3 regions of the Nonomuraea sp. NPDC049684 genome follow, and region 1 is predicted to be linked to each of the others. Evidence: riboswitches for the same ligand, from Rfam matches in the RefSeq annotation. Region 1 holds a riboswitch; each other region holds the start of a gene.
What was found. Region 1 has a riboswitch for thiamine pyrophosphate ahead of ACIBST_RS47160 (purine-cytosine permease family protein). Riboswitches for the same ligand answer to the same signal wherever they lie in the genome.
Positions count from the first base shown of each region.

Region 2: it holds a riboswitch for thiamine pyrophosphate, as region 1 does, so the genes downstream of both, ACIBST_RS12430 (FAD-dependent oxidoreductase) here and ACIBST_RS47160 (purine-cytosine permease family protein) in region 1, are expected to answer to the same signal.
Region 3: it holds a riboswitch for thiamine pyrophosphate, as region 1 does, so the genes downstream of both, thiC (phosphomethylpyrimidine synthase ThiC) here and ACIBST_RS47160 (purine-cytosine permease family protein) in region 1, are expected to answer to the same signal.

Region 1 is NZ_JBITLO010000026.1:44,983-51,957, forward strand. Features, by position in the region: gene ACIBST_RS47140 (YidC/Oxa1 family membrane protein insertase) at 1-501, shown strand, start outside; gene ACIBST_RS47145 (ATP-binding protein) at 498-923, opposite strand; gene ACIBST_RS47150 (ATP-binding protein) at 1,075-2,943, opposite strand; gene ACIBST_RS47155 (methylated-DNA--[protein]-cysteine S-methyltransferase) at 3,039-3,611, shown strand; gene ACIBST_RS47160 (purine-cytosine permease family protein) at 3,597-4,934, opposite strand; TPP riboswitch at 4,925-5,038, opposite strand; gene ACIBST_RS47165 (rhodanese-like domain-containing protein) at 5,125-5,448, opposite strand; gene ACIBST_RS47170 (Fpg/Nei family DNA glycosylase) at 5,475-6,353, opposite strand; gene ACIBST_RS47175 (TenA family protein) at 6,391-6,975, opposite strand, start outside.
Region 2 is NZ_JBITLO010000003.1:454,596-461,570, reverse strand. Features, by position in the region: gene metF (methylenetetrahydrofolate reductase [NAD(P)H]) at 1-173, opposite strand, end outside; gene ACIBST_RS12450 (polyprenyl synthetase family protein) at 259-1,326, shown strand; gene thiE (thiamine phosphate synthase) at 1,412-2,065, opposite strand; gene ACIBST_RS12440 (Rv2175c family DNA-binding protein) at 2,043-2,417, opposite strand; gene ACIBST_RS12435 (NAD(P)/FAD-dependent oxidoreductase) at 2,448-3,617, opposite strand; TPP riboswitch at 3,670-3,786, shown strand; gene ACIBST_RS12430 (FAD-dependent oxidoreductase) at 3,776-5,371, shown strand; gene thiS (sulfur carrier protein ThiS) at 5,368-5,568, shown strand; gene ACIBST_RS12420 (thiazole synthase) at 5,561-6,316, shown strand; gene pknB (Stk1 family PASTA domain-containing Ser/Thr kinase) at 6,469-6,975, shown strand, end outside.
Region 3 is NZ_JBITLO010000002.1:359,275-366,249, reverse strand. Features, by position in the region: gene ACIBST_RS07510 (AIM24 family protein) at 1-307, shown strand, start outside; gene ACIBST_RS07505 (ArsR/SmtB family transcription factor) at 373-672, shown strand; gene ACIBST_RS07500 (YbaK/prolyl-tRNA synthetase associated domain-containing protein) at 662-1,309, shown strand; gene ACIBST_RS07495 (universal stress protein) at 1,542-2,378, opposite strand; gene ACIBST_RS07490 (hypothetical protein) at 2,381-2,731, opposite strand; gene ACIBST_RS07485 (glycoside hydrolase N-terminal domain-containing protein) at 2,791-3,051, shown strand; gene ACIBST_RS07480 (glycoside hydrolase N-terminal domain-containing protein) at 3,089-3,430, shown strand; gene ACIBST_RS07475 (class I SAM-dependent methyltransferase) at 3,509-4,129, opposite strand; TPP riboswitch at 4,165-4,277, shown strand; gene thiC (phosphomethylpyrimidine synthase ThiC) at 4,270-5,748, shown strand; gene ACIBST_RS07465 (SDR family oxidoreductase) at 5,781-6,632, opposite strand; gene ACIBST_RS07460 (hypothetical protein) at 6,809-6,975, opposite strand, start outside.

The sequences.
Region 1 (6,975 bases):
CGGCTCGCGCCGAAGCTCCAGGAACTGCGCGAGCGCCATGGGCGCGATCCCGAGCGGCTGTCCAAGGAGCTGACCGCTCTGTACGCCCGGGAGGGCACGTCACCGTTCGCGGGGATCTTGCCGATGCTGGCGCAATTGCCGTTCCTGTGGCTGATGTTCAGGGTGGCCACGCATCCGACGGCACTGGCCGGTCACACTCTGTTCGGGGCGCCGCTGGGACAGCAGCTCGCGGGCGTGGTGGCCCATTTCGGTCTGATCAGTTGGCCGGTTTCGGTCTTCGTCGTCGTCATCGCGGGGCTCGTGCTGCTGGCATGGCTGTCGGCACGCTCGATCAAGGTGCCGGAGGGGCAGCCGGAGTTGCTGCGCAAGGTCATGCCGCTGTTGCCGTACGGCTCCGCGCTGGCCGTGCTCGTGCTCCCCCTGGCGGCCGGCCTGTACCTCCTGGCCTCCACGGCGTGGGCCGTCACCGAACGGGCCGTACTGGCGGCCAGGACCGCCTAACCGGCCTCCTTCAGGGCCGCGACCTGCCCGTTCACCGCCGCCCCGTTGGGTGCGGGCAGGATGGCCCACACCGTCGTCGTGTCACCGTCGTGACGAACCCCCCAGCTCTCAGCCACGTATTCGACGATCCCCAGCCCCCGGCCCCCGAGCGAAGACAGGGTCGGGCGGCCCGCCCGCGGCTCTGTCGCCGCACCCCCGTCGCTGACCGCCACCTCTATGTGATCGTCGCTACGCATCCAGGCGACCCTCACCATGCCTGAAGGCAGCGGATGCGCGTGCCGCAGCGCGTTGCTCAGCAACTCGCTCACCACCAGCACCGCATCGTCGATCGCGGAGGTGTAGACCCCACAATCCTGCAGGTCAGTGCTCAGACGCTGGCGGGCGACGGCGACGCTGGACGGCGCGTACGGCAGCAGCACCACGCTTGACACACCCACCTCCCCGTTCCCTGTGCCCCCCGCGGGAACACTCCCCGGTACGACCGAAATGCCCCGTTAGCCAATCGCAGAAACCGCATCTCGATCACAGCTTGTACACATTGGACGATAGATCAGCTCAACTGTGACCACCTCGTTACCGCATCGGTGTGTCGGATCGGATAGTGGAAGCGCGCCTCAGGACCAACCGCATCCTCGTACCCCCTCCGGGCCTCGGTTGAGCACTCACTTCTCCCCCCTGTGCCCTGGCCAGACTGCGCACGATGTAGAGGCCGAGCCCCACTCCACCAAAGCGCCTCCGGTCCCCGCTGTCCACCTGGACGAAGCGCTCAAAGATCCGTTCGCGGTCAGGCGGTGAGATTCCGACCCCCTCGTCATCCACCACTACGACCACGCCGTCGTCTTCGGGCCAAGCTTCAACACAGATCAATCCACCCATTGGGGAATATTTAAACGCGTTCTCCAGCAATTGCCCCAGAACGATGTCGGTTGCCAGGGCGTCGCCCAGCACCGGCGGCAATCCGTCCGGGATGCGCACCTCGACGCGGTGGCGGTCGGACAGCACCGGCAGGCCGAGCGTGGCCGCGTGGATCCGGGCCGCGAGGTCGAACGTCTCGATCCGCACGGCCAGCTCGTCCGCGCCCGCCCTGGCCCCCAGCAGCAGGTGGTCCATGAGCTGGCCCAGCGATCCGGCCCGCTCGGCGATCGTGTGCACGGCCGAGCGGCGTTCGGCGTCGCTCATCTTGTCCCAGCGCGCGTCGAGCGTGCCGGCGAACCCGCGCACGATCGTGATCGGGGTGCGCAGCTCGTGGCTGGTGGTGGCCAGGAAGAGGTCCTTGGCCTCCTCCAGCTCCTTGGCCTGGGTGACGTCGCGGAAGTCGATGACGATCTCGCCGGTCTCCTCGATCCGGGCGCTCACCACGTCCAGCCAGCGCCCGTTCTCCATCTGGAACGTCAGCTTCTCGCCGGGGCTGGGCAGCGGGAACGGCGGCGGGCCGCCGATCACCGCGTCGGCGGGGAAGGCGGTCAGTTCGGCCGCGGCGGGGTTCCAGCGCACGACCCGGCCGGCGTCGTCCAGCACGGCGATGCCGTCGGCGCTGGCGTCGAAGACGGCCCGCTCGTGCGCCCGCTGCCGCACCGCCTCCTGGTAGGCCACCGCGTTGCCGACCGCGATGCCGGCGTGCCCGGCCAGCAGTTCGAGCAGCTCCAGCTCCAGGTGGCCGGGGGCGGGGCCGGCGAACAGCGCGTAGAGGGCGCCGTAGGGGCGTCCGCCGACCGCGGCCAGGCCGAGCGCGATCGTGTGCAGCCCGTTGAGCCTTGCCCACACCAGGTCGCCGAGCCCCTGGGACTCCAGCATGACGGTCTTGCCCGTGCGTAAGAGCTTGTCCACCAGGCTCGTCCGCAGGCCGGTGGTGGTGCCCCTGAGCGTCTCCGGCAGCCGGTACGTGCTGACCAGCCGCAGCCGCTCACCCTCGATGAGCACGAACCCGCCCGCGTCCGCGCCCGTCAGCTCGGTGAGGCTGGCCGAGATGCGGTCGAGCACGGCCGGCAGCTCCAGCTCGGAGTTGATGTCGCCGACCACGTCGGTGAGCCGGCGCACCAGCCGGGCCCGGCGTTCCATGCGCAGCCCGGCGACCTCGTCGGCCCGCGCGGGATGGTGGGCCAGCACGTAGCCGACCACGGAGTTGCCCATGCGCAGGGCGTTGATGTCCACCCGCAGGTCGAGCGACCTGCCGTCCTTGTGGACGCGCTTGGTGCGCAGCGACACCTGGCCCCCGGTGCGCACGCGCTCCAGCACCGCGTTGTGCTCGGCGGCCAGCTCGTCGGGGACGATCGGCGCCCGGCGCCCCAGCATCTCGTCCGCCGTCCAGCCGAACAGGTGCTCGGCCGCCGCGTTCCAGACCAGCACGCTCTGGTCGCGGTCGAGCGCCACCACGGCGTTGGGGGACCCGGCGAGCACGGCGCGAGCGATCTCCTCGTCACTGCCGACCCATGCGTATCCCACACCTCCATAGTGCACGTGGCGTGGTGGGTCTGACGGGCGATCCGTCCGATACGCTGCGCTCACGAAGATTCCGGTGGCTGAAACGGGTGAGAGGCATGTCGAGCAGCGACCTCGATGCCCTGCTGAGAGTGACCTCCAGCACCTACAAGGGCGAGGGGCCGCCGCAGATCGCGTTCGGCACCTACGACGGCGCGGTGGGCAGGCTGGTGCTCGCGGTGACCGGTAAGGGGATCGCGGCCTGCAGTTTCGAGGCCGAGAACACCGTGTTCGAGCGGGTGGCCAAGGAGGTCGGCACGTTCATCGGGCCCGACGCCCGCCGCCTCGACCCGGTGCGCCGGGAGCTCGACGCCTACTTCTCCGGCCGGCTGCGCACCTTCGCCACGCCGGTCGACCTCGCGCTGGCCACGCCGTTCGCCCGTACCGTGCTGCAGAAGACCATGGCCGTGCCCTACGGCACGACCACGACGTACGAGGAGATCGGCGCGAGCATCGGACGGCCGCGCGCCCTTCGCGCGGTCGGCAACGCGGTCGGCGCCAACCCCGTGTGCGTGATCGTGCCCTGTCATCGGGTGGTCCGTGAGGACGGCGAGCTCGGCGACTACGCCGGAGGCGTGGCCGCCAAGCAGCACCTGCTCAACGTCGAACGCCGGGCCTCAGCGGGCCGCTGAGCGGCGCCGGCCGAGCACGCCGATGAGCAGCGTCACCAGGGCCGCGACCAGCGCGCCGCCGAGCGCGCCGTTCATCCACGGCTCCCGGGTGAAGCCGACGGCGTCGCGGGCGGAGGCCCAGAAGTCGTCCCAGCCGGCGACCGTGGGCGTCGAGGTGGTGAACCAGTAGGCGGCGAAGCCCAGCGCCCACGGCAGCAGCATCAGCCAGCGCGAGGGCGCGTCCTCGGCGGTGTTCCAGCGGGCGGCGCCGCCGAGCACGAAGTAGTCGACGGCCAGCACCGCGAACATCGGCACGAACACCGCGCCGATCACCCCGAGGAACGCGCCATATGAGGTGACGTCCACGACCAGGGCGATCGCGGTGGTGAGCACGCCGATCGCCGTGGAGACGATCCGCCGGTCGACCTTCGGCATCAGGTTCTGCAGCGAGACGGTGGTGGAGTAGACGTTGGCGAAGGACTGGTCGGTCTCGCGCAGCACCAGGATGCCGAAGAACAGCGCGCCCAGCGGCGCCGCGACGAACGGCTGGAACACCACCATGCCGTCGGCCTGGACCGCCTGGGCGCCCGCGATGGCCACCGCGTACACGCCGAGGGCCAGGCAGGCGACCTGGGCGACGGTGTAGCCGCCGACGACGCCGGTGAAGGCGGCCCGGCTGGAGCGCGAGTGCCTGGCGAAGTCGGCGGCCATCGGCACCCACGACACCGACAGGGCGATGACGTAGTCGACGGCCGGGGCGAAGGCCGTCCACGACCCGCCCGTGTACGTCGGCGCCTCGCCCATGAACGACACGGTGAACCAGATCAGCGACACGATCACGCCCGCGGTCACGTACCGGCGCAGCAGCCTGATCGACCCGAGCGGCCAGACGGCGAGCGCGGTGGTCAGCACCCCCGCCACCACCACCCACACCTGGTACGGGACGCTCCCGAAGATCGCGTTCGCGGCCTTGGCGATCACCCAGAGCTCGAAGGCCCCCCAGCCGAGCATCTGCACGATGTTCAGCACGGACGGGACGTACGACATCTTCGCCCCGAACAGCCCGCGCAGCAGCACCATCGCCGGCCGCCCGGTCTGCGTGCCGGGGATGGCCGACAGGCCGACCATGGCCGTGCCGATGAGGCTGCCGACCACGGCGGCCGTGAGCGCGGCCACGAGGCTGAGCGGCGCGTTGCCCAGAGGATCGATCAGGACGAGCGCGCCGGAGAAGCCGAGGAGGCTGACACCGAGGTTGGCCCAGAGCGCGCCCTGGTCGAGGACGCCGAGGGTCTTGGGGGGCGCGCCGTCAAGGGTCAGCGGAACTTCGTCGACGACATGCGTCATCGCACACTCCCTACGCCGGCATTACCCGGACAGGTTCAGGCGGTCGGCAGCGGCTGTGTTGCTGCCCTCTCAGCCCGGCACCCCGAGCTCCCGCGACTATGCAGTTGGCGCCCTCATCATGCCTCAATGGCGGCGGAACCGCCACAGTGAGGCATTCGGGGGGCATTCAGACGGACATCCAGGCGGACATTCAGGCCACGAAGGGCTCCTGGCCGGTCTCGCTGACCATCGGACGGCGCGCGAACTCCCACGACTGCATGCCGCCGCCCACGTTGACGGCGTCGCGCCCGAGCTGGTTGAGCCACGCCGTGACCTGCATCGACCGGCCGCCGACCCGGCACACCACGTAGACCGTGCGGTCGGCGGGCACCTCCTCGACCCGGCCCTGGATCTGCGACATGGGGATGTGCACGGCCTCGGGGGCGTGGCCGGCCAGCCACTCGTCCTGCTCGCGGACGTCGAGCAGGTAGGCGTCGTCGGGAACGGCGGTGACGTCGATCTCTGGAACGGTCATGCCTCCATCATCCCGCGCCCGGGACCCTACTTGAGCAGGCGCGACATCCGCCGGTCGGCCAGCGGTTTGCCGCCCGTCTGGCAGGTGGGGCAGTACTGGAGCGCGGAGTCGGCGAAGGACACCTCGCGGATCGTGTCGCCGCACACGTCGCACGGCTGTCCGGCCCGGTTGTGCACGCGCAGCCCGGACTTCTTCTCCGCCTTGAGGTCTTTGGCGGCCAGCCCGTGCGCCCGTTCGACGGCGTCGCGCAACGTCGTCACGATGGCCTCGTGCAGGTCGGCGATCTGCGCGTCGGTCAGCGTCGCGGCGATCTTGAACGGCGACATCTTCGCCGCGTGCAGCACCTCGTCGGAGTAGGCGTTGCCGATGCCCGCGATCACCTTCTGGTCGCGCAGCAGCCCCTTGATCTGGGTGCGGTTGCCGCCCACGATGCGCTTGAGCGCCTCGACGGTGAAGGCGTCGTCGAGCGGGTCGGGGCCCAGGGCGGCGATGCCGGGCACGTCCTCCGGCTTGTCGGTGACGTAGACGGCCAGCCGTTTCTGCGTGCCGGCCTCGGTCAGCTCGAACCCGGGTGCCAGGCCGTCGTCGCCGGGCGCCAGCCGTACGCGGACGGCCAGCGGCCCCTTGCCCGGCCGCACCGGCCGCGCGCCGGTCAGGTCGTCGCGCCAGCGCAGCCAGCCGGCGCGGGCCAGATGGATGATCAGGTGCAGGCCGTCGCAGTCGAGGTCGAGGAACTTGCCGTGCCTCGACACGCCCGTGACGGTGAGCCCGCCGAGCGCCGTGACCGGCGGATCGAACGTCTTGAGCGCCTGGAAGCCGACGACGTCGACGCCCGCGATCGAACGGCCGACCGCCCGCTCGCGCAGGAAGTTGGTGAGCGACTCCACCTCGGGAAGTTCCGGCATGCCCCCAGGGTATGGCGAGCGCCGGGCCGGCACGCGACTACGGCACGTCCCAGAAGGCGAGCTCGTGTGCCATGCCCTCGGCGAACAGCGCCTCCGCCCGTACGGGGTCGGGGTCGGCCTCGTCGATCATCTGCCCGATCCGTACGGTCAGCGCCGCGAACGCCGGGTCGGCGTAGGTGTCCACCCAGGCCCGGTACCGCGGCTCGGCGGGCGGGTTCTCGGCGAGGATCTTCCCAAGACTCGAATATCCCCACATACACGGATAAAGCGCGGCCAACCCCTCCCCGTAGGACCCCGCCGCCTCCAGCAGGAACGTCGTGTACGCCACGCACGCCGGCCCCTTCACCGCATTGTCCAGATCGGCCCCGAACTCCGCCGACAACGACCGATGCAGACGCAGTTCGTCGTGGTACGTCGCGTACGCCAGATCCACCAGGTCCCCCAGATGCCCGTCCGGCGCCTGCCAGGCCAGTCTGGAGAACACCCGCACATAGTCGAGCAGGTACAGGTAGTCCTGCTCCAGCCAGGACCGGAAGACCGGCTCCGGCAGGTCGCCACGCCCGATGCCGGCCACCGTGGGATGGTCGAGCTGCGCCTGGAGCAGGGGGCGGCCGATCGCGTG
Region 2 (6,975 bases), on a different contig from region 1:
ACGAACGTGGGGCGCAGGGACTCCAGCTCCCTGATCGCCTTCCACAGCTGCCGCTCGCCCTCGTCGGTCTTCGGCGGGAAGAACTCGAAGGAGAACGACCGGCCACCGGTGGCGAGCAGCTCGCGGACGGTGGGGACACGATCGGGCAGGATGGAGGGTCGACCAAGCGCCATGTCCCAAGCGTACAGGCCGGTGTCCGGATCGGCCGCCCCTAGACCGGGGACCCGACCCCGAGTCCGCGCCCACTAGTCTCAAGGCATGACCACTGACGCCGCGAGCATGGACGCCCTGCGCACCCAGGTGGAGCGCGCCCTCGGGGAGTTCGTCGAACGGCAGCTGCCCGCCTCGGGCGACGCCGAGCTCGAACCGCTGCGCGCCGCCGCGGGCGACCTGCTGGCCGGCGGCAAGCGCCTGCGTCCCGCGTTCTGCTACTGGGGCTGGCGCGGCGCGGGCGGCACCGACGTGCCCGAGATCTTCACCGCCGCCGCGTCGCTGGAGCTGTTGCAGGCCAGCGCGCTCGTGCACGACGACGTGATGGACAAGAGCGACCTGCGCAGGGGCATGCCGGCCGCCCACCGCCGCTTCCAGTCCCTGCACGAGAAGGAGGGCTGGCACGGCTCGGCCGAGCAGTTCGGCGAGGGGGCCGCCATCCTGCTGGGCAACCTGCTGCTGGTGTGGTCGGGCGAGATGTGGCGCACCAGCGGCCTGCCGCCGGCGTCGCTGGCCGCCGCCCAGCCCGTCCACGACCACATGCGCACCGAGCTGATGTGCGGCCAGTACCTCGACCTGCTGGAGCAGGCCCACGGCGAGAACACCTTCGAGTCGGCGCTGCGGGTGGCGCTGTTCAAGAGCGGCAAGTACTCGGTGGAGCAGCCGCTGCGGCTCGGGCTGGTGCTCGCGGCCGGCGCGCTGGAGCCGTGGATGGACGAGCTGTGCACCGGCTACGGCCGCCGCGTCGGCATCGCCTTCCAGCTCAGGGACGACATCCTCGGCGTGTTCGGCGACCCGGCCCAGACCGGCAAGCCGGCCGGCGACGACCTGCGGGAGGGCAAGCGCACGATGCTGGTGGCCCGCACCCTGGCCGCGGCGCCCCCGGAGGCGGCCGCGACGGTGCGCAGGCTGCTCGGCGACCCCGCGCTCGACGAGGACGGCGTGAGCGCCCTGCGCCAGATCATCGCCGACAGCGGCGCGCTGCGGGAGTGCGAAGACCTGATCGCCGGTTATCTGGCCGACGCGCTGGCCGCGCTCGACGAGGCGCCGGTCACCGCCGGGTCGCGCGCGGCGCTGACCGAGCTGGCCATCGCCGCGACGTCCCGCAGGACCTGACCGCGCCGCCTGGCCTCAGGGAAAACCCCGGCATCTGGCCTCGACAAAAAGGCGGGCGCCCGTCGTAAACGGGCGCCCGGTCGGGTCAGGGGGTCAGGCGTTTGGCGAACTCGGCCGCCGCCGCTCCCGGGTCGTCCGCGTCGGTGATCGCGCGGACGACCACCACGCGGCTCACGCCGTACGACATGACCTCGTCGAGGTTGGCGAGGTCGATGCCGCCGATCCCGAACCACGGCCGCGGCGATCCGGAACCCGGGGCCGGGCCCAGCGAGGCCGCGTGCCGCAGCAGCGCCGGGCCGGGCGCGTGGCGGCCCGGCTTGGTCGGCGTGGGCCAGATCGGGCCGCAGCAGAAGTAGTCGACGCCCTCCTCCACGGCCGCGGCGGACGCCTCGGCGACGGAGTGGGTGGACCGGCCGATGACGATGTCGTCGCCGAGTATCTCTCGCGCGACCGTCACGGGAAGGTCGTCCTGCCCCAGGTGGAGCACGTCGGGCCGGGCGGCGAAGGCGATGTCCGCCCGGTCGTTGACGGCCAGCAGCTTGCCGTGCCGGTCGCAGGCGTCGCGGAAGACCTCCAGGAGCGCGAGTTCTTCGCGTGCCTCCAGGCCCTTCTCCCGCAGCTGGATGATGTCCACGCCGCCGGCCAGCACCGAGTCGAGGAACTCTGCCAGGTCGCCGCGGTCGCGGCGGCCGTCGGTGCAGAGATAGAGGCGGGCCTCAGAAAGCGAGGGCCTGGGCACGCCGCTTGACCTCCGTGTGACGGCCGGCCTTGATCGCCTCGATGGGCGACCCCGGCAGGGACTCGTCTGGGGTGAAGAGCCAGCGCAGCGACTCGACGTCGTCGTAGCCGGCGTCCTGCAACACGGTCAGTGTGCCGGGCAGGCCCTTCATCACGTCCTTCCCGTCGAGGAACACCGCGGGAACCTGTGGCCCGCCGCCGCCGCGGCGCACGCCGAGCAGCTTGTGGTCCTTGAGGAGTTGCTTGGCCCGCCCGATCGAGAGGTCGAGGCGTGAGGCCACTTCGGGGAGAGTGAGCCACTCGTCGACGAGCTGGTCGGTCTCCCGGTCGATCTGTGCAACAGAAAGCGTCACGAAACCACAACTACCACATGCCGTCCTTGCTCAAACAACACAATCCCGTAGGGGGACCTCTGGATCTACCAGGCGTTCTGTGTCGAGGCGATGCCCGCCTTCGATGATCCTACGGCCCTGCACGTAGTCCCGGGGCCGGTCGACGGCGAGCACGGCGGCGAGGGTGTCGCCGGACGTCAGCCAGACGGCCGACCACTTGCCCTCGGGCTCGCCCCGGTAGAGCAGGCGGTCGCCGGAGGGGTGGTGGCCGATGTACTGGACCATGTGACCGAACTGCTCGGACCAGAAGTAGGGCGCCGGGTCGTAGACGGCCTCCTCCCCCAGCAGGGTCGCGGCGGCGACCTCGGGCGAGCCGAGCGCGGTGTCCCAGTGCTCGACGCGCAGCCGGACGCCGTAGCGGCGCGACCACCAGGCCGCGCAGTCGCCGGCGGCGACCACGTTCGGCATGGACGTGCGCAGGTGCTCGTCGGTGACGACGCCGTTGTGCAGGTCGATGTCGGAGCCGGCCAGCCACTCGACGGCCGGCCGCACGCCGATGCCCGTGACGACCACGTGCGCCTGGACGAACTCGCCGCCCACCAGCCGCACGCCGCCCTCGTCCACCTCGTCGACCATGGTGTTCAGGCGCAGGTCGATGCCGTCGTACCAGTGCCGGGTGCGGGCGCCGATCTCCGGGCCGACGGCGTTGGCCAGCGGGGCGGGGCCCGCCTCGATCACGGTCACCGAGCAGCCGGCCTTGCGGGCGGCGGTGGCCACCTCGGCGCCGATCCAGCCGGCGCCGATGATCGCCACGTGGGCTCCGGCCACGAGCCCGGCGCGCAGCTCGTGGGCGTCGTCGAGGGTGCGCAGGACGTGCTGGGGGCCGTCGCCGGGCACGGTGATCGGCTCGGTGCCGGTGGCGATCACGAGACCGTCGTAGCCGAGCTGGCCCTCGGTCGTCTCCACGACGCCCTCGCGCAGGGCCTTGGCGGTGACGCCGGGCCAGAAGTCGACCTCCAGCGCGTCGAGGTCGGCCTCCAGGAAGCTGGAGTCGGCCGCGCCGGACAGGACGGCCTTGGACAACGGCGGACGGTCGTAGGGCCGATGGCGCTCCTGGCCGATCAGCGTGATCCGTCCGGTGAAGCCGCGCCCGCGCAGCGCCTCCGCGCTGCGCAGCCCGGCCAGGCCCGCTCCCACCACTACGACATGGTTCACGTTCATGACCATAACGGGGGCGGTGCCGGTGCGTCGCGCCGAGGCCGTAGGCTGGAGGCGCAAGACGCGCGGGAGTCCGGCCGTCACCGGGCTGAGAGGAAGGCTTGAGCGGGCCTTCGACCGCAAGACACCTGATCCGGATCATGCCGGCGAAGGGAGCGCGGATGAATGTGATCGTGGGCGGCGGGGTCGTCGGGTTGTCGATCGCCTGGCGGCTGGCCCGCGAGGGGTTGCCCGTCACGGTGGTCGATCCGGCCCCGGGCCGTGGGGCGTCCTACGCGGCGGCCGGGATGCTGGCGCCCGTCAGCGAGGTCGCCTACACCGAGGAGCCGCTGCTGCGGCTGGGGGCCGCCTCGCTGAGCCGGTGGCCGTCCTTCGCCGCCGAACTGGCCGCCGACGCCGGTCTCGCTTCGGGGCTTGGTGCAGGGCTTGGTACGGGCCTCGGTGCGGGGCTCGGGCCGGGTGGCGGCGCGGGCCTGAGCGGCGGTTCCGGTGGTCGTCCCGGTGGTACCGGTGGCGGGGCCGGGCGCGGGGGCTGGGAGGCGTTCGGGGGCTCGTTCGGGGTGATCGGGCCGGAGGGGGCCGCCGGCCGTGCGCTCGACCTGCGCGCCGACGGCACGCTCGACGTCGCCTTCGGGGCCGACGACCTCGCGGCGCTCGACGACCTGGCGGCGTTCATGGACAAGCTGGGGCTGCGGGTCGAGCGGCTGACCGGGCGCGAGTGCCGCCGTCTGGAGCCCATGCTGGCCCCTTCGGTGCGCGGCGGGCTGCTGGCCCCCGGTGACGCCTGGGTCGATCCGCGCCGGGTCACGGCGGCGCTGCTGGCCGCGCTCGACCGGCTGGGCGTACCCGTGGTGCGCGCGCGGGTGACCGGACTGCTGCGCGACGGCGACACCGCTCCAGACGCCGCGACAGACGCTGGGACCGGCTTTGGAACCGGCTCTGGGATTGGCCCTGGGTCCGGTGCTGGGCTCGGTGCTGGGACAGGCGGTGTGGCAGGGCCTGTGCCGGGGGCTGGGGCAGGTGCCGCGACGGGAGCTGTGACCGGGGTGCGGCTTGAGCCTGTGCCCGGTCAGCCTGAGCCGGCGGCGCGGGTGATCGAGGCCGAGCGGGTGGTGCTGGCCGCCGGGGCGTGGAGCGGAGAGCTGGCCGACGTGCCCGTCCGGCCGGTCAAGGGGCAGATCATGCGGTTGCGGTCGCCGCAGCCGCTGCTCGGCCGGTGCGTACGCGGGACGGTGCACGGCGCGCCCGTCTACCTCGTCCCCAGGGGCGACGGCGAGCTGGTGCTCGGGGCGACCCAGGAGGAGCTGGGGTTCGACACCCGGGTCACCGCTGGCGGGCTCTACGAGCTGCTGCGCGACGCCAGGGAGCTGGTGCCGGGCGTCACCGAGCTGGAGGTCGCGGACGTGGTCGCCGGGCTGCGTCCGGGCACCCCCGACAACCTGCCGATCATCGGGGCGGGCGGGGTCCCCGGGCTGGTGCTGGCGACCGGCCACCATCGGGGCGGCGTGCTGCTGGCCCCCCTGACGGCCGCCCTGGTCACAGCGACGGTGCTGACACCGGCCGCGACACCCCCGGCCACGACGACCCCGACGGCCACCTCGACAACGGCCCAGAAAGCCACACAGACAGCCACACAGACAGCGGCCCACACGGCGGACCAGGCGGCGGGTACTTCGGCGGGCGCGGGGATTCTGACGGGTGAGGAGGGCGAGCTGGCCGCGCTGTGCTCGCCCGCGAGATTTCGGGATATTTCATGATTGTGACGATCAACGGCGCCGCGCACGAGGTGGCCGACGGCACCACAGTGGCCCAGGCCGTACGGACGCTGACCACGGCCACCACCGGAGTGGCCGTGGCCGTGAACGACGAGGTGGTCACGCGCAGCTCGTGGGAGACGACGGCGCTCGGCGACCGCGACCGCGTCGAGGTGCTGACGGCGGTGCAGGGTGGATGAGCTGATCATCGCCGGGGAGAAGTTCGCCTCCCGGCTCATCATGGGCACCGGCGGCGCGCCCTCCCTCGACGTGCTCGACCAGGCCCTGGTCGCCTCGGGGACCGAGCTGACCACGGTGGCCATGCGGCGGCTCGACCCCGGCGCCCGCGGCTCGGTCCTCGACGTGCTGCGCCGCCGCGACATCAAGGTGCTGCCGAACACCGCGGGCTGCTTCACCGCGGGCGAGGCCGTGCTGACGGCCCGGCTGGCCCGCGAGGCCCTGGGGACGAACTGGGTCAAGCTTGAGGTCATCTCCGACGAGCGCACGCTGCTGCCCGACCCGATCGAGACCTTCGACGCGGCCGAGCGGCTGGTGGCCGACGGGTTCGTGGTGCTGCCGTACATCGGCGACGACCCGGCGCTGGCGCGGCGGCTGGAGCAGGCCGGCTGCGCGGCGGTGATGCCGCTGGGCGCGCCGATCGGCTCGGGGCTCGGGATCAGGAACCCGCACAACATCGAGCTGATCGTGGAGGCCGCCGGGGTGCCGGTGATCCTCGACGCCGGCATCGGCACGGCCAGCGACGCCGCCCTGGCCATGGAGCTGGGCTGCGACGCGGTGCTGCTGGCCACGGCGGTCACCCGGGCGCAGCGGCCCGAGCTCATGGCCTCGGCGATGAGGGCGGCCGTGGCGGCCGGGCGCCAGGCGCGGCAGGCGGGCCGCATCCCGCGTCGCCGCTACGCCGAGGCGTCCTCGCCGACGACCCCCTAGAGATCCCTTGATGATCCCCCTGAGGTCCACGGAGGGACCGGCTCGCGCCGGCCCTCCCGCCGGTCGGGGCCGTTCCGGCGGGAACGTCTCCGCATCGGTTTCGGGCGCGCGGGCCCTGCCGGTGGCAAAACGCCCGTAAACTCAGGGGGGTGGTGGATAAGACGACTGCGGACCCCCTGGTCGGGCGGCTCCTCGATGGGCGCTACCGCATCGAGAGCCGGATCGCCCGGGGCGGTATGGCGACCGTCTACCTGGCGCTCGACGTCCGGCTGGATCGCACTGTCGCGTTGAAGGTCATGCACCGCTCGCTCGCCGAGGACCCGGCCTTCGTCCGCAGGTTCATCGGCGAGGCCAAGTCGGTGGCCAGCCTGTCCCACCCCAACGTGGTGCACGTCTTCGACCAGGGCACCGACACCGACGTCGTCTACCTGTCGATGGAGTACGTGCCGGGCCGCACGCTGCGCGACATCCTGCGCGAGCGCGGCAGGCTGCCCGCCCGCGAGGCGCTGGAGATCATGATCCCGGTGCTGGCCGCCCTGGGCGCGGCCCACCAGGCCGGGATGGTCCACCGCGACGTGAAGCCCGAGAACGTGCTGATGACCGACGACGGCCGGGTCAAGGTCGTCGACTTCGGGCTGGCCAGGGCGATCGAGGCGACC
Region 3 (6,975 bases), on a different contig from region 1:
GCGGGTTCAGGGGGCCGGGGTGGCGGCCGGTGGGCTGTTCAACACCACGGTGACCGGCACGGGGTGGGTGGCGGTGACCACGCACGGCACGCCGGTGCTGCTGGACGTGGCGCGGATGCCGACGTTCGTGGACGGGCAGGCGGCGGTGTGCTGGAGCACGGGGTTGCAGGTCGGGGTCAACCGCACGATGAAGGTCGGGGCGTTGATCGGGCGGGGGAGCGGCGAGGCCATGCAGCTGGCGTTCCGGGGGCAGGGGTTCGTCCTGGTGCAGGCCAGCGAAGGGGCGCCGGTGGTGCAGACGTCCTGAGGCCGTGCGGCTCAGGGGGCTTGCCGGGCGTGGACAGGTAATTAGCTTATTGCCATACTGGCTCGATGGATGTGGATCTGGTCAAGGCGCTGGCCAGCGACAAGCGGCTGCTCATCCTTGAGTGGTTGCGCGACCCCGAGCGGCACTTCGGCCCGCAGCGTGACGGCGATCTGGTACGCGACGGCGTCTGTTCGTTGTTCATCGCCGAGAAGCTGGGCGTGAGCCGGCCCACCTGCGGCGAGCATCTCAAGGTGCTGGCCCAGGCGGGGCTGATCCGGGGTACCAAGATCAAGCAGTGGGTGTTCTACCAGCGCGACGAGGGCCGGATCGCCGAGGCCAAGGAGATGTTGAGCAGTGACTGGTGACGCCTACGAAGGTCCCGATGGCTCCGAAGGCGCCGATGCCGGAGAAGGTAGCGGAGTCTACGAAGGTCCCGACGCCGGAGAAGGTCGCGGAGCACACGCAGGGGCCGATGCCGCCGAAGGTTCCGAGGGTGGCCGGCGGCCGGACGCCTATGAGCGGCTGATTGCCGATCTCGATGCGGGCGGGGCGCGGTACCGGGTGATCGATCATCCGGCGGAGGGGCGTACCGAGCAGGTGAGCGCCCTGCGCGGGCACGGTGTCGAGCAGGCGGCCAAGTGCCTGATCGTGATGGTCAAGATCGGCAAGAAGCGCACCCGGCACGTGCTGGCCGTCGTGCCGGGGGACGCGCGGCTGGATCTGCAGGCGGTCAAGGGGCTGCTGGAGGGGACGTACGTGGCCTTCGCCGACAAGGAGCGGGCGGAGGAGCTGGCGGGCAGCGTCAGCGGGACGGTGTTGCCGTTCAGTTATGACCCTCGCCTTGAGCTGGTGGTCGATCCTTCACTGCTGGAGCTGCCGGAGATCTACTTCAACGCCGCACGTCTCGACCGTTCGCTGGCGCTTGCCACCGACGACTACGTACGGCTGGCCGAGCCGCGCGTGGCCGGCATCGTGGCGGCGGCGGTGCCGGCCGCCGGCTAGCCACCGGCGGGCCTCCAGGGCCAGGGTCACCGGGAGTCGGGTGCGGGCCAGTGGCAGCGGGGGGTGAGAGGCGGCCCGGGTCAGGCGCAGGTCAGAGCGGCGGGGGGTGAGAGGCGGTCGGGGTCACGTGGCGGGTCAGGGCGGCGAGGGTGAGGGGGAGCGGGCGCAGGCGAGGGGGCGCGCATGGCTCTGCTCTGAGGCGCGGGAAAGTGGCGGGCTGCGGGAGCGACTCCTAGACGGAGGTGGCTTTCACGATCGCGAGCGTCCCCGGCGCGTGGTGCAGCATGGCCTGGCTGACCGAGCCGATGAGCATGCCCTTCAGCGTGCCGTGTCCCCGGCTGCCGACGACCAGCAGGTCAGCCCCCGCCGCCACCTCGCGCAGCACCTCGACGGGATGGCCGTGCACGACGTCCTCGATCACCTCCACGCCGGGATGGCATTGCCGGGGTATGGCGAGGAAGGTCCGCAGGGCCTCGCGGGTCTCGCGTTCGGCCTCCGGATCGGCGGGCCCGAAGCCCGAGGGACGTGGCCAGGCGAAGGCCTCCACCGCGCGCAGCCTGGCGCCGCGCAGTTCGGCCTCGGCGAAGGCGAACTTCAGCGCGCGCAGGCTGCCCTCGGAACGGTCGACCCCGACCGCCAGCTCACCGCGCGGAACGGTGGGCGGGTCGCGGACCAGGACGACGTCCGTCTGGGCGTGCGCGGCCACCCCGTGGGCGACCGAGCCGAGCAGCAGCCCGCGTACGCCGCCCAGGCCACGACTGCCGACGACGAGCAGGTCGGCCTGCTCGGCGGTCTTGATCAGCGCGGCGCGGGGATCGCCGGGCACGAGTTCCGTGGTCACCTCGGCGCCCAGTTCGCGGGCCTGCCGTTCGGCGGCCGCGAGCACCTCGTTGGCGCCGTCGCGCATCCACTTGCCCACCTCCGCGTACCGGCCGGAGATCGGGCGGCAGACCCAGTCGGGCACCACGTGGGCCACGGTCAGCGACACCCCGCGCAGCACTGCCTCCTTGGCGGCCCAGTCGACGGACAGCAGTCCGGTCGGCGAGCCGTCGACACCTGCGACGATCATGGTCAGGCCACGTAACATTCCACTTCGGCGCGGCGATAGGCCAAGCCCTGTCTGGTGGACTCGTCGATGCACGCGCGCTCGGTCTTGCTGAGGAGCAGTTCGCCGCAGACCGTCACGCCGGAGTACGTCCGGCAGTCGAGTGAACGGTTGCGCCGGCCGATACGGTAGTTCTCCTTGACCGCCTGCCTGCACTTCTGGCGCAGGGCTGGTGTGTCGGCGTAGCGGCACTGGGCGGTCAGCGTCCGGTATTGCTGCTTGCTCACTTCCTGCTGCTCGATGCCGTCCCCAGAGGCGGCAGCCGGTCCGATCGTGGTGAGAGCCACGATCGCGGCCACAGCGGCGATCTTCATCATAGTTCCCCTGAGGGAGTCCGTACCGCCAGGGGCGATCGCCAAACCTCAGGGTGATCGCCATGCTGACGCTCCGGTACGACGAGCCCGCTCCCGGTAGGGAAGGACACGTCCTGCCGATCGGCAACCGAGCGCTCGGCGCCTGCGTGTCCGGGACGCTCTCGGCCGAGCGCGTCCAGTTCAACGAGAAGTGGTTGTGGACCGGCGGTCCGGGCATCGGAGAGCGGGGTTCGATGGCGCCGGAGGAGGTGGCCGCGATCCGGGGGAACCCGCCGGGGGGGCGTTCCGGGCTTCGGGGCGTACCGGAACTTCGGCCGCCGTGACGTACGAGGACGCCCGCGGAGTGGTGCTCACCAGGAAATATTTCGCCTCGTACCCGGCGCACGCCATCGTCGGGAGGCTGACAGCGGCACCTCGGGGACGCATGGGGTTCACGTTGCCTTTGGCACCGCGCATGATGGCGGGGAGGATGTGACCGCTGAGGCAGGACGGCTGCGCGTCCGGGGCGTGCCGGCCGACAACGGCCTGGTGTACGAGGGCCAGGTGCAAGTGCTGACCGAGGGCGGCACCCGTACGGACGAGGGCGACCGCGTCGTGGCGACCGGTGCCGACAGCGCGGTGCTCGTCTTCTCGGCGGCCACCGACCACGCGCCCGTCCACCCCGGCTACCGCGGCCCGGCCCCGGCGGCGGGGGCACAATAGATCGAACTGCTGCCGGCCGCCTGGCGCGCGGCGGGGCCGCTCAGCTGCGCGGCCCCGGGTTCGCGCTCGACCCGAAGACTAGGGCAGGGGAGAGCTGCGCGCTGTCGCCAGCACGCTGAACCACGTGCGGTGCGTGGCGTTCGTCTCGTGCCAGGCGACCGCGAACCCGGCCGCGTCCAGCACCGCGAGCAGGTCGCCCGCGTCGCGGTGGACGAACCAGCGCTCATACTCCGTCCGGTACGGCACCGGCTCCCAGCCCTCGCTGTCGCCCAGGGCGGTGGTCAGCGCGAGCACCCCGCCGGGGCGCAGCGCCGCGTGCCAGGCGCGCAGCGTCGGCTCGGTCTGCTCGGACGGCACGTGCACGAGGGCCGCGGCCGACCAGACGCCGTCCAGGGACGACGGCGCCAGCGGCGGGCGTCGCAGATCGCCCAGGACGGTGGGCACGCCGCGCCCGGCGGCGAGCCGGGCCATCTCGATCGACAGGTCCACGCCCACGGTGGTCAGGCCGCGTCCGGCGAACCAGGCCGACTCGCGCCCCGGGCCGCACCCCAGGTCGGCGACCGTGGCTCCGGCGGGCAGGGCTGCGGCGAACCGGTCGCGGAAGGCCGCGAACGGGGGTGACGGATTGGCGACCTGCTCGTCGAACTGGCGCGCGATGCGGTCGTAGGTGGCGGTCGTGTGCGCACTGGGATCAGACATCCCCTTGATCCTGCCACGCGCCGGGTTATGATCGCGATGACCAACGCGGGAGCCCGGTGCGGACCGGGCTGAGAGGACGGCTGTCAGCCGCCGACCGCCAGAACCTGCTCCGGATAATGCCGGCGAAGGGAGTTTGCGCGATGAGCGACGCGCGCTTTTCCAAGATCCACATCGGGGACCTGCAGGTGCCGATGCGCGAGGTCAGGCTGTCGAACGGCACGTCGGTGCGGCTCTACGACACCTCGGGGCCGTCGCGTACCGACCGCTCGGCGTGGGGGTCGCCGGTCACCCAGCTCGGCGCCGCGCGGCGCGGCGTGGTGACCAAGGAGATGGAGTTCGTGGCCGTACGGGAGGGGATGACGCCCGAGTTCGTCCGGCAGGAGGTCGCGGCCGGACGGGCGGTCATCCCGGCCAACGTCAACCATCCGGAGTCCGAGCCGATGGCGATCGGCCGGAACTTCCTGGTCAAGATCAACGCCAACATCGGCAACTCCGCCGTCACCTCCTCGATCGAGGAGGAGGTCGAGAAGATGACCTGGGCCACCCGGTGGGGCGCCGACACCGTCATGGACCTGTCCACCGGCCCGGACATCCACGCGACCCGCGAGCAGATCATCCGCAGCTCGCCCGTCCCGGTCGGGACCGTGCCCGTCTACCAGGCGCTGGAGAAGGTGGGCGGGCGTCCCGAGGCGCTGTCGTGGGAGGTCTACCGCGACACCCTGATCGAGCAGTGCGAGCAGGGCGTCGACTACGTGACGGTGCATGCGGGCGTGCGGCTGGCGCACGTCCCGCTGACCGTCCGGCGCAAGACCGGAATCGTCTCGCGCGGGGGCTCGATCATGGCCGCCTGGTGCCTGGCCCACCACCGCGAGAGCTTCCTGTACGAGCACTTCGACGAGATGTGCGCCCTGCTGGCCCGCTACGACGTGACGTTCTCGCTGGGCGACGGGCTGCGTCCCGGCTCGATCGCGGACGCCAACGACGAGGCCCAGTTCGCCGAGCTGCGCACCCTGGGCGAGCTGACCAAGATCGCGCACGCGCACGACGTCCAGGTGATGATCGAGGGCCCCGGCCACGTGCCCATGCACAAGATCAAGGAGAACGTCGACCTGCAGCGCGAGCTCTGCGACGACGTGCCCTTCTACACCCTCGGCCCGCTCGTCACCGACATCGCCCCCGGCTACGACCACATCACCTCAGGCATCGGCGCCGCCATGATCGCCTGGTACGGCACCGCCATGCTCTGCTACGTCACCCCCAAGGAGCACCTCGGCCTGCCCAACCGCGACGACGTCAAGACCGGCGTGATCACGTACAAGATCGCGGCGCACGCGGCGGACCTCGCCAAGGGGCACCCGCAAGCCCAGGCGTGGGACGACGCCCTGTCCGACGCCCGGTTCGAGTTCCGCTGGGAGGACCAGTTCGACCTGTCGCTCGACCCGGACACCGCCCGCGCCTTCCACGACGAGACCCTGCCGGCCGCGCCCGCCAAGACCGCGCACTTCTGCTCGATGTGCGGCCCGAAGTTCTGCTCGATGAAGCTCAGCCACGAGGTGCGGGCGGGCATGGCCGGCAAGGCGGCCGAGTTCCTCGGAAAGGGCGGCTCGATCTACCTCTGATCTTGGTGGAGGCCCCGGGCCGGCCCGCGCGGTCAGCCCGGGAGCGTCTCGCCGCCGATCGGGGCCAGCACCTCGCCCGTGTAGTACGAGGACAGCCGGTCGGCGGCGAAGAACACGTACGAAGGGGCGATCTCGTCGGGGTCGGCGGCCCGCTTCATCGGTACCTGCGCGCCGAACTTCTCCACCTTCTCCTCCGGCATCGTGGCCGGGATCAGCGGCGTCCAGACCGGGCCGGGGGCGACGGCGTTGATCCTGATGCCGCGCTCGACCAGGTTCTGGGCCATGGAGTAGGTGAAGGCGTTGATCGCGCCCTTCGTCGCGGCGTAGTCGATGAGGGTCTTGTTGCCGCGCAGGCCGTTGATCGAGGAGGTGTTCACGATCGCGCTGCCCTCCCGCAGGTGCGGCAGCGCGGCCTTGGTGACGCGGTAGTAGCTGTGGATGTTGACCGCGAACGTGTGCTCCCACTGCTCGTCCGTCAGTTCCTCCAGGCCGTCGACCGGCGCCTGGTAGGCCACGTTGTTGACCAGGACGTCCAGGCCGCCCAGCTCGGCGACCGCCTGCTCCACGACCGTCGCGCAGTGGTCGCGGTCGCCCAGGTCGCCGGGCAGCAGCACGCAGCGCCGTCCCTCCTGCTCGACCAGGCCGCGGGTGTGGTTGGCGTCGTCGTGCTCGTCGAGGTAGGCGATGGCGACGTCCGCGCCCTCCTTGGCGAACGCCACCGCCACCGCCCGGCCGATGCCCGAGTCGCCGCCGGTGATCAGCGCCTTCTTGCCCGCCAGCAGGTCCCTGCCCTCGTAGCCGCGCATCTCGTCGCGCGGCTCGGGGGACATCTCGTCCGTACGGCCCGGGTACGGCTGGCTCTGGGGTGGTGGTGTCTCCGACATGTCCGGCGATCTTCCCGTCACGGGGTATCGGTAACGTCATGCTTCGCCCAGATCAGCCCTTTCCGGCGAGCCGCGGCGGTCAGCCGGCGATGGCGGCACGCCGGAACAGGTCCGCGGGCATCTCCTCATCCAGCCTCCAGGTGACGGCCATCGGCAAGGAGGCGGGGCGCAGGTGATCAGGTGAGCTTGAGGAGGCCGGCGTCCACCACGCGGCGGCCGAAGGGGCGGGCGAGTTCGGCGAGGCGTTCGCAGTCGGGTTCGCCCAGGGCGCCGTAGGCGGGCATGGCCAGGGTGTCGGTGCGGGTTTCGAGGTGGTGGCGCAGGGACTTGCCTTCGGGGGTCA